One region of the Candidatus Enterococcus clewellii genome, then DNA from elsewhere that is predicted to be linked to it. Evidence: riboswitches for the same ligand, from Rfam matches in the RefSeq annotation. Region 1 holds a riboswitch; the other holds the start of a gene.
The links. A riboswitch is a leader RNA that binds a small molecule or an ion and turns the genes downstream of it on or off. The one in region 1 is predicted to bind magnesium.
Positions count from the first base shown of each region.

Region 1 (7,680 bases):
TATACTTCTCCTTCTACCAACGTCACATACAGCTCAAAACCGCCCCAGCCTTCACGAATAATTTTCGCTCCTGCTTTTAATTCCGGTAAAATCTCTTCAAATGTCATCTTGTCAACTTCCTTTCCTAGTAAAAATTGCTCTGATGCGACTATAGCATACCTCCGAAAGAAATGAAAACTGTTGTTTAATCCTACCAACAGCATCGTCTACGAAAAAACGATTGGACTGAATCCATCCATTCTATAGGCTGCTCAATCTAAATGCGTATGCTTAAAATCATCGGCGTATTTCAAGCCATAACCCAACAAGCGATCCATAAATATATGAATAAACAGAATCAGCCCTATATAAACCAATAGACTGTTATCTAGTGCCAGACCAAGAAATATTGCCGTGCTTGGCACCACAAGATTATGTACGCTGTTATACGTCATTGCTCCAATCTTGCTATCTACGAGATAGCCAACCATGGAAAGATCCGGAAGAAACAGACAGAGAATCAAAACAAGCCACGATAAGTGAAAAACAGCAAAGTATAAATAAACTGTCAGTAGTAATAACGCACCATTTTCCAGTTTTAAAATTATTTTCATGTGTAAGTCCCCATTCCATATAATGTTCCTTCAACTGCGCAACCACTCATTCATTACATGATTTATACTACCTGTTTCCCGAAAAAAAGAAACGATTATGTCTCAACAGAAGCATAACCGTTTCAGTATAATCATTTTTGTTTTTAACGCTTATTTTGCTAAACGATACATCGCATCCGCATAAATTGCTGCTGCACGGAATAGGTCATCCAATTCCATGAACTCGTTCGCTTGGTGCATAGTGTCTGTATAGCCTGGGAACATTGCACCATAAGCAACACCACGTTTCAGCAAGCGGCCATAAGTTCCGCCACCGATAACTTTTTCTTCCCCTTTTTCGCCAGTGTGGTCTTCATAAACACTCAACAAAGTTGCTACCAAAGGATCATCCACAGGAACATAATGCGGCTCTTGATTACGATCGTCCTGAACAATCGTTACACCTTCTGTTCCAATGACTGCACGTACGCCTTCTGTTAACTGATCTGCCGTTGTTCCTTTTGGATAACGGAAATTCAAGCTGATCATGTTGCCTTCTTGCACATCTTTTTCAAATTTGAATAGTCCGGCATTCATTGTCAGACGACCCATTTTTTCGTCTTCGTGTGCTACCGCTAATTTTTCACCATAAAAGTCTTCATGGATAAATGCTGCTGTATGGATGAAATCTTTTGCCGCACCACCAAAGGAATAACGATCCAAGAAGGTCGCAAGGAAGGTCGCTGCGTTGATCCCAGATTGTGGGCTTGCACCATGCGCACCTTTACCGGTAACTGTGATCGCTACCGCATTTTCATCAGAAACAAAGGTTCCTTCGATCGGATGTGCTTCCACAAATGCCTCAAAATGCTCTTTCATTTCAGCAATCGTTACGGTATCCTTCACTAAAATCGCTGCTTCAGCCGTTCCTGGAACCATGTTCACACGTAACCCTGAATGGAAGCTGACTAACTCATCTTCCCCTTCACTTGATCCGCCGAATTGCGCATACAAGGTCACATTTCCTTTTTCCCCATTGATTATTGGAAACTCTGCATCTGGAGAAAAACCGAAGTCCGGTGCTTCTTCATGTTGGAAGTAATAATCCATATCCGCCCAGCCGCTTTCTTCATCGCTTCCGATAACAAAACGGATTTTTTTAGATAATGGCAGACCTAAATCTTTGATGATTTTTAAGCCATAATAAGCGGCCATTGTTGGTCCCTTATCATCACTTGAACCACGGGCATAGATTTTGCCATCTTTGATTACTGGCTCATAAGGATCAGTATCCCAGCCATCACCGGCAGGAACAACGTCCATATGTCCGAAAACACCCAATGTTTCATCGCCCTCGCCATACTCGATATGACCTGCATAGTTATCAACATTTTTCACAGTAAAGCCATCTCTCTCGCCATAAGCCAGCATGTGCTTTAACGCAGCTTTCGGACCAGGCCCAAACGGTGCATCCGCCGTCATTTTATCGTCTTCTCGCTCACTGTTGATACGTAGTATGTTTTTCAAATCTTCCAGAAGCGCTTCTTTGCGGTCTTCTACTTCTTTTTGCCAATTGATTGTCATTCTATTCGTCACTCCTATTCATTAATCTACCTTCCCATCATACCATTATCTCGTCTAAAAATAAAAAAAGTTCTGCTGAATCATCAAAACAGCTGAGGGAGTTTGCTACCGCCCTCAGCTGCTCTATCATTTTCTTTCCTTGTGCCTCAAAGAAGCTCTTGGTAACGTCTCATATAAACATTTTTGATCACAGTTACTAATGCCATATAGCAAGCGATCGTTCCGATCAGCCATGGCCAGTAATTTGCAGGGAGTGCTACTAGCCCCAGATTTTGACCAAATGTAGTGAATGGTAGGATAGAGCCCACCCCTATGCCCAGAGTCGTGATTACCGTTAATACAAAAGAAGCACGACTTTGTAAAAATGGGATCTTCGGTGTTCTTAATGCATGAAGTACCAACGTCTGTGTCCAAAGCGACTCTACAAACCAACCAGCATGGAACAACGCCATGAACGCAATCTGCTGTTCTGGTGTTAAGGTATGGTAACTACCGCCGAGTACTGCCGGGCAGATAACGAAATACATCAATAAGTAGGTCGTAATGTCAAAAACTGAACTGGTTGGTCCCAGCCATACCATGAATTTCCCAATACTAGAAGCGTTCCATTTTTTCGGCTTCTCCAAATATTCTTTATCCATATGATCCCATGGTATAGACATGCAGGAAATATCATAAATCAAATTCAGGAAAAGCAGCTGTAATGGCAGCATCGGTAAAAATGGCAAAAATGTGCTTGCTACGAGTACGGAAAACATATTTCCAAAGTTTGAACTGGCTGTTGCCTTGATATATTTCATGATATTACCAAATGTTTCCCGACCCGAAAGGATTCCCTGTTCCAGAATCATCAAATCTTTGTCTAATAAGATGACATCTGCGGATTCCTTCGCTATATCTACAGCAGTATCCACTGAAATCCCTACATCAGATGCTTTCATTGCAGGCGCATCATTGATTCCGTCACCCAGAAAGCCAACGGTGTGCCCATTCGCACGTAGCAGCTTGGTGATCCGAGCCTTTTGTTGGGGATTCAGTTTCACAAAAACATTGTGCTGCTCGATAACTTTTGATAGCTCATCATCATCTAGTTTAGCAATCTGTTGACCACTGATCAGCTCCTCAGCCCCTAATCCGACTTGTTTACAGACAGATTCAGTCACCAAAGCATTATCGCCAGTCAACACCTTAACACCTACACCATGGGAATGCAGTGCCTTCAGCGCTTGTTTAGTTGTCTCTTTCGGTGGATCTAGGAAAGCCAGATAACCAATCAAGACCATCTCTTGCTCATCCTTCACTGAAAATTCTCCAACAACGCTTGGATTGGTCTTTTGTGCTACACCAATCACACGCAGACCGTCACTATTCAACTCCTCAACCTTTTCTAAAATACCTTGTTTTACTTCTTCTGTCAGTTCAACGACCGTTCCTTCAAAGTCAACATAGCTGGAAATTGCCAACATTTCTTCCACAGCACCTTTAGTGATCATCTGTGTTTTACCTGTAGGATCTTCAACAACTACACTCATTCGACGGCGCTCAAAGTCAAAAGGAATCTCGTCTACTTTTTGGTAATGGATCGAAGCTGTATCCAACTCATCATTACTAGCATCAATAATCGCAACATCCAGCAGATTCTTCAAGCCAGTTTGATAATAGCTGTTTAGATAGGCATGACGTAAAACCCGTTCATCTTCTTGCCCATCGCAATTCATGTGGTATTCCAAAATAATCTTATCCTGCGTCAACGTTCCCGTCTTATCCGTACATAATATATCGATTGCACCAAAATTTTGAATCGAGTTCAAATTTTTGATTACTGTTCCCTTTTTGGCCATCGTCGTAGCACCTTTGACTAAATTTGTCGTTACGATCATTGGTAGCATCTCTGGAGTCAGACCAACAGCAACGGACAAACCAAAGAGAAACGCCTCCATCCAATCCCCTTTTGTAAACCCATTGATCACGATTACCGTTGGTGCCATCAAGGCCATAAATTTGATTAGCAGAAACGAAGTTTTTTGAATACCGAGATCAAAACTGCTTTTGATTGGTTTCGTAGCAAGCTCTTTTGCCACGTTGCCAAACAAGGTCCTATTTCCAGTCGAAACAACGATACCTTCTGCACTGCCACTGATTACATTACTTCCCATAAACACCAGATTCTCATAGCTTGTTTCTGTGTCATAATGCTGACTGGTATTTTCTGCACACTTTTCTACCGGGTAGCTTTCTCCGGTCAATGCGGACTGTGAAATAAACAAATCCTTTGTCTTTATCAAACGAATATCCGCCGGAATCATGTCCCCGGCAGATAGCTTGATTAAATCACCACAAACGACCTCTTCCATAGGAATCTCTTGAAATTCATTGTTACGTTTTACGGCAGTCGTAACCTTGACCATTGATTTTAGTTTTTCAGCTGCCTGATTTGATTTCACTGACTGAAAGAGTGTCATTGTCCCGCTCATGATAACCATCGTAAAAATGATGATAACGCCAAATAAATCCTTTTCTTCCGGTGGTACGATCACATATTCTGTCACAAAGGAAATCACACCTAAACTGATCAATACCAATGTGAATGGCGTAATATATGCTTTTATTACCTCTACTAGCCATGGTGTTTTTTTCCCATAAACGATTTTGTTGTCCCCAAATTTTTCCCGTGCTGCGCTCACCTGTGCTTCTGATAAGCCCTTTGCTGAGGTCTTGAACCAGTCAAAAACACTTGTTGCCGTCTTTCTTGCAAAAATTTCATAATTTGTATAGGGTGTTTGTTTCATTTTCTTTTCCAATTTTCTTACCTTCTCTCCTAAAGTGAAGCAGTGGCAAAATGGATAGACTTTTCAAACAAAGAAAAACGGTTGAAACAGTTGAACGATCGTCGCTCGCCAACTATTTTTCCTTTAAAAGAAATTCATGCGCAAAGCAATCTATTTTCAAAGCCTTCAATTATTTAAGGTCTTTGCTCTGCAGCAGCTCAATTGCTGCAATGATCCCAATTTTCGGATGGCTACAGCTGTTTCCTTTCTCTATAAAAACTATCCTCTGCTCTCTGCCGTAAAAGCACTGTTTTATCTGTTTATAAACAGGCCTTTTTGATCAGGGAGCAAGAAAAAAAGAGTCATCTATCAAGGGAGTACGCTGAAAACAAATAGACAATAATGTTCTCCGCACGCTTCTGATTCTTCTTTCCAAGATCCCTTTTTTCTCGAACTACTGTCGTCCATTTGTTTTCATCTCCCTTACCTCGTTTGTGATAAATCCGTTCTCTACATTCAGTTCTTTTTTGAATAATTTCAATTCAATCTGTCCATCTACATAGCTATCTAATACGCTCATATAATCAAGTTTTTCATAGAAGGACCAGGCCTGTTTTCTTCCTGTCAGAAAAATAATCTTATAGTTCATCACCGCAGCTAGCTTCTCTGCATAGCGCAACAGCTGTTTGCCAATACCTAAACCTTGACAACAAGAAGCAATCGCTACCTGCTTTACTTGGATCATCTTCTGATCGATCGGATGCATCAATAATGTTCCTACAACCTTTCCATCTCTGCGAACAGTCAAATGCAGATCGTTCTGTTCGTCTAAAGGAGCGGAAGTCAGCTGCTTTTGCCCCGAGTTTTTTTTCAACAGATCATTACGCAACTCGATGCCTGCCCAATAATCCCGACTATTCCATTGCACTACCGTAAACACTGTTTTACCATGATGTTTCCTCCTCTGCTAATTGATAGACCTCTATAACCTCTGGTATGTTGAATAAGTGAGTAATGATTTCTGTAATCGCCAGCTCACTATTTACTGCCGGCTCGATTTCAACAACTAACTGGGTACGTTTCCCCGTGAGATCCGAGCAGGAAAAACGACAGAATTTAAGAAAATAATGATCCAGCAGATGGACAATTTCTGTCCGAAGCATGACCTCGGCAGATCCCTTGCCAACGACCGATAGAAAAATTGGTGCGCCTTGTTCTCCTTCTTCTGATTGATTCTTTTTTGACCAGCAGTCCAATTTATACGAAAAAAACCGAATCAGCGTATTGACTAGCGTGATCATTCCTGCGGCACATCCACCTTCTACAAGATATCCCGAGCCAATCAAGGTTCCTACTGCTGCCGAACACCAAAGCGTTGCCGCTGTATTAAGACCTGTCACACTGAAACCATCTCTCAGAATCACTCCTCCGGCGAGAAAACCAACACCGCTAACAATTTGTGCCGCAATCCGACTAGGACTTCCATCCTCTGTGATCAACGTAGACAATACGGCAAATAATGTCGCCCCTAATGAAACCAGGACCATCGTTCTGATACCCGCAATCTTTTTCCGCCATTGCCGCTCCATACCAATAACTGCTCCTGCCAAGATACTGACGAGCATCGTTACCAAAAATGCATCATACCTCACCTCCTATACACTTTTGAAAATCAATACATGTCATCAATAACAAAAAGACCTCTCGCAAAAAAACTCAGCGAAAGGTCTGAAACTGCACAAAAAAAATGCTTATTGATCTAATCGTTGAGTTTTAGCACTATACAACGTAAAAAGCATTGCTTTTAGCTGCCTTATGAAAAGCCTTGTATTCGACAATTCCTGTTCTACCCATTGGCGTCTCTCGACATTTTTGGGCAGCAGCCTGTGTTTGTATAGGAGCCTCACCTAACAAATCGTATTTAATTTTCGAGTTGATAATAACAAAGGAAAAATAATCTGTCAACCGACTTCTTCCAGAAAAGAATTAGAATAACCCCCGTAAAAAAGAAAATCCTCTGTTTTACCAAACAAAGAAACCCTTTAAAAGAAAGACATTGCTCATTTCTAATAGATTCATTCATTCCATTTAAAAATTTTTTTATTTTTTTTGATTCTATTCCATCGATGTTAGAAATTCACAACAAGAAAAGAAGAAGAAAAAATCGCCCCTGCTTCCTTCTTGATGCTGTTCATTCAATCGCTCTTTGCAGTATACTTGTGTTACTAGAACAAAAAAGAAAGGAGAAATTATGCAGTGCTTATCAGAAAATATTTTAACTAAGGTCATAAAAAAACGACCCGAAAATAGCCATAAAGGAACATTCGGCAGGGCCGTACTAATTGGTGGAAACGCACAATATGGTGGAGCAATCATCATGAGTGCCCAAGCCGCAAGTCTCGCCGGTACTGGGTTAGTCACCGTGATTACTGACAAAAAAAATCATCCTGCTTTACATGCTCGACTACCTGAAGCGATGGTCGTTGATTGGCTCGATCAGCAACTGATCGATGAAGTAAGTCAGCAAGCCGATGTCTTGTTGATTGGCCCAGGTCTAGGGTTATCTCAACACAGCAAACTTTTGATTCAATCGGTCTTAGACAAGCAAACAGCGAAGCAGTGGCTCGTTATAGACGGTTCAGCAATCACGTTATTTGCAGAACAAAGACCGCAATTAAACTATCCTGAACAAGTAATTTTTACACCCCATCAGAAAGAGTGGGAACGTTTAAGTGGACTACCGATAGAAAAGCAAA
Region 1 is NZ_CP147247.1:2,480,599-2,488,278, forward strand. Features, by position in the region: gene A5888_RS11845 (DUF2829 domain-containing protein) at 1-107, opposite strand, end outside; gene A5888_RS11850 (DUF4260 domain-containing protein) at 252-593, opposite strand; gene pepV (dipeptidase PepV) at 744-2,156, opposite strand; gene mgtA (magnesium-translocating P-type ATPase) at 2,303-4,945, opposite strand; gene A5888_RS11865 (GNAT family N-acetyltransferase) at 5,379-5,864, opposite strand; gene A5888_RS11870 (MgtC/SapB family protein) at 5,869-6,576, opposite strand; M-box (ykoK) riboswitch at 6,676-6,846, opposite strand; gene A5888_RS11875 (NAD(P)H-hydrate dehydratase) at 7,176-7,680, shown strand, end outside.

Region 2 (7,680 bases), 1.2 Mb from region 1:
AGTTGGAAATCAATTTTGTCCATGCTTGTTAGAACATAACCCTTCATAAGATACCTCCTTTTATGTGAAGCTTGTCGAAGTAGCTACTGCGAAAATAAGTACGATAAGAATGACAACCGTGTAGAGTATTTTTTCAGATACAGCTTCTAGCTTTTTCATGTATAGTGCGTAAATACCCAGAATCAGCAGTGAAAGAACCGCATAAAAAATGACCACTCCATTGTTGTTTATTTTATGAAAAATAGCGAAGATCACAGTGGTTAATGAAACGATAAATAGAACAACTGTGCTGTTTCTGGCGTATTTTTGCCTCTGTTGATTTGCTTCTTTTTGCATCGTAGAATCAATTGCTTTTTTGAGAATCAACTGCTCTAAAGGAATCTTGTATAACTCGCTTAACATAATCAAATTGGAAATATCTGGAAAAGTCTTATTATTTTCCCACTGTGAAATTGCTTGACGAGAAACGAAAATTTTATTGGCTAATTGCTCTTGTGTCAGGTGATGCTCTTCTCGTTTTGTTTTTAAATGAGCACCAATATCCATTGTGTCCATCTTTGTCCTCTTCTCTTTTTCAAATTTTCCACACCCTTATTCTAAAATAAATACTAAGAAAAGCAAAGAAAGTATGGCTTTCTTCCTTGGTGTTAGTAGGTTTCTTGAACAATTGAAAGAATTGGATTGATGATACACTTCTCTATTTAAGAAAGGATAATGAGTACGATGGACCCTGTGAAGTTAGTTTTAATCGTAAAATGAGACTGGCAAAGTAGCTGATTGTATATCAACTTGCCTGTCGAATACGATAATCTCGCCCACTGAGTTATCACTGTATCTGAAACGTTCGGAGTTATCTAAATAGTTTTAAATGTAATCTATATTATTTGGTTGTTCACAATCACAGTAGCCGACTTTTCAGTGGGATGAAAAGCATTTTATTTATTGCCTTAATAGAGTCTGAAATCGAGCTGAATGAAAAAGATAAAATAACTGTTGAATCTAATTTTTTGATATCAGAAGGTTATTTAATACACAAGGGAAATCGCTATTGTTGCATCTGTAATTACATGATTTTTTCAGTTTCAATAGAACACTTATAAAAAGAAATACAATACAAATATCCTGTATTTATTAAGAAGAGATAAAGAAAGGATTAAGGAAAGGTAAAGGTTTTATTTTATTTACTCAGCCGTTTTTTAACGAGATGAAATGGCTGCGGCCGACTGTTATGATGATCAATAAAAATAACATGAATTATTTTTTTCGAGTACTAGTCATCGGCTTAATATTTGGACGGTTGACTTCTTTTTGCTAACACTTTATAGTCGTGAAGAATTGAATGACTTGTTAGGTGAGGCTCCTATACAAACACAGGCTGCTGCTCAGATTTGTCGAAAGACAGTAATGGGTAGAACAGGGATTGCCGAATTAAGGCTTTTCAAAAAGCAGCTAAAAGCACCGCTTTTTACGTTGTATAGTGCTAAAACTCAACGAAGAGAAAACTGAACGTAGCTGAAGACGGTATAGAACTGTCTATTCAGCCATGCCTTCATTTCCCAGCACTTTCGTTGATCCTTTATGACGAAAGTGATTTTTTATTTTTGCAGAGGATTTTTGAATAGAAGAAGGGGATGGAACAAAAGTGTGTAATTTCCCTCGCCTGGTTTATCAGAAGAAACGGGTCTTGTTAATGCCGAAAACAAGTTTTTCATTCAACGGAACGTTCATAAATAATTGGAAAGAGAGGAAGTTAGAAATGAAGAAAAGATGGCAATGGCTGATTGTTTGTCTACTTTCCCTGTTTTTGGCTGCTGTACTATTTTTTTGTTACTCTGTCATTAATTTTCATAAAGGAAAAAAACAGTCTCAGCTACAAGTAAATACCAAGAAGAATGAATCCTTTTTAGGGGATGAACGCTCAGAAACCGGAGAAATCACTGTTTTACTGATCGGAGATGATGGTCGGGAGGATGATGAAGATGGTGGGAGATCGGATACATTAATGGTGCTCAATTATGATACAACAAAGAAGGAGCCAAAGGTCATCTCAATCATGAGGGATGTATACGTGAATATACCCGGAGTTGGCATGGACAAAATCAATGCTGCGTATGCTTATGGAGGAGCAGCATTGACAAAGGAGGTCATAAACGATTCTTTTGGGCTGCCAATCAATTATTACGCAGCGATAGATTTCAAGATATTTAACCAACTGATTGATGATTTTTTCTCCGAGGGAGTCCAAATTGATGCTGAAACATCATTTGAACTAGATGGTGTAGAAATAAATCAGGGAGAGCAGCTTATGGATGGTTATAGCTTGCTGCAGTATGCCAGATTTCGTATGGATGGTGAAGGAGATTTTGGCAGAGTACGGCGTCAGCAGCAGGTTGCAGACAGCTTGATCAAGCAAGCAAAAAGCGGACTGCCGATTGCAAGATTGCCTCGTTTGCTGGGAGCAGCAATTGGATATGTCGATACCGATCTTCCTTATGATGTTTTATTGGATGTTGGGAAGAATTTCCTGTTTGGACAGATTGGAGAGCTTCAGACTTTATTAGTACCGGTGGAAGGCAGCTGGATGTTCAACGATTACACACCGTCCGGCAGTGTCTTGGAGATTGATACAGTAGAAAATCAATTAGCAATAGAGACCTTTTTGCGTGTCGGAGAAGCACCATGAAGCAGCTGACAAAAAGAGTCTATTTGGATTGGTATTTGTTTCTACCCTATTTCGTTTTATGCGTGGTGGGAATTCTTTTAGTGTATAGTGCAAGTTCTTATCAGTTGATGCTTAATGAGTTGAGCATAGGAAGCAAGGGGTGGAAGCAGCTTTCTTCTTTTATTATTAGTATGATCTGTTTATTTTGTGTTTATCGAGTGAAACTATCGATTTTTAGAAGCAAAGGCTTTCTTTTTTTATTGATGATTCTAACTATTTTTCTTTTGATTTTTACTTTAAGCAAAGGAGTAACCGCCGGTGGAGCTGTTCGCTGGATAGATCTGGGATTCATGATTTTTCAACCATCAGAGCTGGTCTCACTGACATTACTTCTCTATTTGAGTAGAGTTACGTCCAATCGTCCGGCAGACTGGCCATTTTCATTTCACTATTATAAAAAAGCAATCGTTCTTTGCTTGCTTCTTATTGTTTTGGTAAGTTTGCAACCTAATCTTGCCGCTGGAGCGATGATTTTTATACTAGTTTTATTTATGCTACTTGCAAGCGGCTTGTCTCCATATTTTACTATTCTTCCAATCGTTGGTTTCATTGGTGTTAGAGAAGGGCTAAGTCGCTTGTTGTTAAGCGGATCAGTTGACTGGCTGCCAGATAAATTTGCTTATCTGGTCACGCGCTTCAAGGTAATGGAAAATCCGTTTATCGATCCAACAGGAATTGGGCATCAGTCAGCTAGTGCCTATTATGCAATCTATAATGGTGGTCTGTTTGGCCGAGGTCTAGGTAACGGAATTCAAAAAAAGGGGTTTTTGCCTGCATCAGATACAGATTACATTTTTGCAACAGCTATTGAAGAATTAGGGTTGCTTGGCGGGTTACTGCTTCTTTTTCTGGTTTTTTTCATGATTATTCGACTATATCAACTCTCTATTCGTTCGAAGAATCTTTATAACTCTCAATTGTTTCTTGGTTGTGGCACAATTTTGCTATTACAAGTGGCAGTGAATGTTGGCAGTTTATTAGGCTACATCCCACTGACGGGTGTGACGTTCCCCTTTTTAAGTTATGGCGGTTCAAGTCTTTTGATACTGAGCATCACTTTGGGACTAGCCTTGAATGCTCGAGCAACGGAGCTAAGGGAAGAGGGGCTGAAAAGAAAGGGAGGAAAACGAGATGAAAAAAGAGCAAAATGACTGGCTGAATTATGCCTTGTTGTTGCCTGTTTTTTTACTGGTTATTGTCGGTTTTTTTGCGCAGTATGGAGCATTTGAAGCAGATGTAACAGTTGTTGAATCCTTTCCTTTATTGCGTAAACAATTTTTATGGACCATTCTGGGGACCATTTGTATGCTGGTTACATTGTGGATTCCTCTACATGTTTTATGGAAAGCAACACCCATTATTTATGGTATGAGTCTACTGTTGATGCTGTTATTGGTTCGATTTCATGATCCCGTTATGGCATCGATCACGAATACTCGGCGATGGTTAAGGTTGGGGCCAGTGACTTTCCAACCTTCAGAGTTCATGAAAATAGGCTATATTTTAGTACTTGCCATGATTATTACTGCGGACAGAAGAAAAATCGATTCCTCGAAAACAGTGATGCGAGCAGACTTGGAACTATTGTTCAAGATGATAGCGGTGAGTCTACCTGTCTGGGGCCTGATGTTCTACCAAAAGGATTTTGGAACGAGCTTGGTATTTCTTTCTATTTTTGGAGGGATGTTGATTGTTTCTGGTTGCTCATGGAAAATTTTAGGAACAGGCTTTGGACTATTTTGTCTGGTAGGCGGTGGTGCGATTTTACTTATTTTTACAGAGTGGGGACAAAAGTTACTTAAGCTAGTTCATTTTCAACCCTATCAGTTTCAGAGGGTAGAAGTTTGGCTAAATCCATTTGACTACGCGGATGGAATCGGCTATCAGCAAGCTGGTGGAATCACAGCTATCGGTTCAGGTGGTATGCTTGGAAAAGGACTGACGAATCTTGAAGTCCATGTGCCGGTTCGGGAATCTGATATGATTTTTACTGTAATAGGTGAAGCGTATGGATTTATTGGCTCCGCCTTATTGTTACTACTATTTTTCTATCTAATCTACCAAATGTTGGTGTGCACAATGAATGTGAATAAAGAATTTTATGCATATGTAACAACAGGCGTGATTATGTATTTCTTGTTTCATATCATTGAGAATATTGGTGCAGCAGTTGGTTTGCTTCCGCTAACTGGAATTCCGTTACCATTTCTGAGTCAAGGAGGAACTGCCTATGTGGCTAATTTTATTGCTGTAGGTCTGGTGCTATCTATGTATGGACAGAAGAAACTATGTAGGAAACAGCGTTTGACTGTACAGAAAGTGAATGTCAAAGGTCAGTGAGGGTTAAGTGGGGAGTGTAACGAATGAAAGTGATAAGAAGGGCGTGTTCCAATCCTCTTACCACTTTCATTTATGTATAGGTATCGGTCCTTTTTTTCAGAGTCTAAGGACACATATGTCGCCAGCTAAGTATTTTTTTAGTTTTTTTCCTGCAATTTCTCGTTTTAAATCGCAGTCTGGACAGAAAATATAGCTGACTGTGTTGAGTGTAAACAAAGGTTTTTCAAACAGAATGAATTTTTTTTCGATCCGGTGTGCTTTAAACGTAACTGAATTTTTACACTGAGCGCATTTACGTCGGATACTGGTATCTCCCAGAGCAACCTTGATCCTTTTAAATTTAAACATGATAACTATCTCCTTGGAATTTTTTTGCAGTCATTAGAATAACAAATAAATAGTAAGAGTTCAACCTGAGATTTTTCGGAATAGAGAAAAAATCCAACAGTTATTGAGTTTTGATAGTATTATTAAATATTTCACAGATTTAGGGGTGTTATTATATAACGAAAGTTATAGTTTGCTGTCTATAAATTTCTCTCTTTTGCACCCAGAATGGTGGGCATTGATCAAAAAAGGTGCAGTAACAGACTATGGGAAAAGTAAGAAAATATAAAAGAGGTATAAAGGAAAAGTGGAGATATGTTGCTACTGGTTTGCATCGTCTATTTATGCAGGAACGTATCACTCGTGTTATCATGAACCGACTATTATAATAGAAAAAAGGATGTGATGAGAGGGATTATGGAGATCAAACTAAATGTACTGATTGAAGAAGATCGAACGACGATTCAGTTTGGCAATGAGAGCGGGACAATTGAAATCATAAAAAAAGAAAACGAAGAAATCGTGACGAAGCAGCCGGCCGTTTGTTTTTTGCTAAAGCAACGAGCAATAGTTGACATCATTCGGACCAACGAAAAGCTATTAGTTGATAAGGAAGACTTTGATGAGGTAATAGCTGTTACTCCCTCTTGGGAGATCGAGTTGCCATATCTGGAACAGTTTTTGATTGTAGAAGCGAGAAAGAATGGACTGCCTTTGGAGGGAAGCCTGGACGAAGTGAAGGTTCCCGGCAATCGAAAAAAGACAGTGGCTGCTTACGGTGCTCAGCTTCTACAGGTTTTACAGGTCTTTGGTTATAAGTTGAAACCAATAATACAACCGGAAGTAGCGAAGGAAAGTAAGTCAAAGTCGACAAAGGCGAGACATCGTTGGAGTAAAGCTATCAGTGAAATCGAATTTTTCATAGATACGAGAGAAAGCAAAGCAACTGTATTGTGGCAGAAGAGAAATGAAATGCTTCTAAAGGCCGGCGCGCAAATGATGCCGTCAGCACCTTTGAATAAGGACGGCTCTTTAGGATTTGCTGCGAAGATGGGAGAAAAAATTCGAGCAGACCATGCCGGTCAAATAAAGGAGTTCAAAACGACTGAAGATGTCATTTTGAAAAGTGTCAACGAGGTTGGCTTGTTTTTATACTTTGGTGGTACCAACAGCTGGCTGGAAATGGTGGACAAAGAGGGAAAAACGATCAATGAATGGACAGTCATTGACTAGCGTAGCAACAAATCTGATAACGTAATAAAAAGTGATAAGAAAACAGGTACACTACCTGCTCTCTTATCACTTTTTCTGGCTCATAATACCAAGTTCTATGCTTCTATTCAGTTTTTGTTCTGCCACTTATTCAATCCTAGACTGTGCTGAAACTTAGTATTAACATAATTATTTATCGTAGCAAAAAAAGAGTTACTAAGGCCAATAATGCCGGACCGCCTTGCTTCAAAATAATCGACTTCGAGCTGGTCAAGCCGCCATATAGAGCCACGACGACAATAATAGTCAGAAAAACAGCCGACATTTCTAAGGGTGCCGAAGCAAAGAACAGGCTATAGAATAGTCCTAAAGCCAACATGCCATTATAAATGCCTTGATTCTTTAATAGGACAGAAATCGTTGGCGTACGCAATTCATCTGTTGAGACACCAAAGGTTTCGGCTGTTTTTTGAGATGTTGTCGCAATCGTTTCCAGATACATGATGTAAAAATGCTCAAGAGCAACGATTCCGATTAATAATGTAGGAATCAATGAAAGAGACATAGGCTCACTCCTCTAAATTATTTCCAGGTCGTGAAGGTTTCCGGATTGAGACGGAAGGATTCATAGCCTGCTTCTGCTGCTTTGCCGATGGAAAGGATCAATACTGGAACATAACGTTCAGGATCAAGGTCAAAGGCTTTAGCCAACTGATCAGCTTCAAAGCCGCCGATCGCATTTGTATCGTAGCCATGCGCACGTGCTACCAGCATCAGTTGCATAGCGAAAAGGCTGCTGTCGATTTTGATAACATCGTTCATTTTTTCTTTTGAAAAGCTTTGGTAATAAGGGAGAATCGCAGCCAACTGTTGGTCTCTGACTTCGGCGGGCATTTTGCCAACTTCTACGGCAGTGTTATAGATTTCTTCTCCATATTCGTAACATTTCAAGTCGCCGAAAATCAAGATCATCGCAGAGGATGTTTCGTTTTGGTTGGTGTTAAAACGAATTAATGGTTTCAAGGTTTCTTTTCCTTCGTCTGATTCAACGATTACAAAACGCCAAGGCTGCATATTCA
Region 2 is NZ_CP147247.1:3,672,720-3,680,399, forward strand. Features, by position in the region: gene A5888_RS17245 (hypothetical protein) at 1-47, opposite strand, end outside; gene A5888_RS17250 (helix-turn-helix domain-containing protein) at 61-555, opposite strand; M-box (ykoK) riboswitch at 1,337-1,505, shown strand; gene A5888_RS17255 (LCP family protein) at 1,757-2,683, shown strand; gene A5888_RS17260 (FtsW/RodA/SpoVE family cell cycle protein) at 2,680-3,873, shown strand; gene A5888_RS17265 (FtsW/RodA/SpoVE family cell cycle protein) at 3,854-5,062, shown strand; gene A5888_RS17270 (hypothetical protein) at 5,807-6,622, shown strand; gene A5888_RS17275 (DUF1304 domain-containing protein) at 6,795-7,166, opposite strand; gene A5888_RS17280 (nitroreductase family protein) at 7,184-7,680, opposite strand, start outside.
Region 2: it holds a riboswitch for magnesium, as region 1 does, so the genes downstream of both, A5888_RS17255 (LCP family protein) here and A5888_RS11870 (MgtC/SapB family protein) in region 1, are expected to answer to the same signal.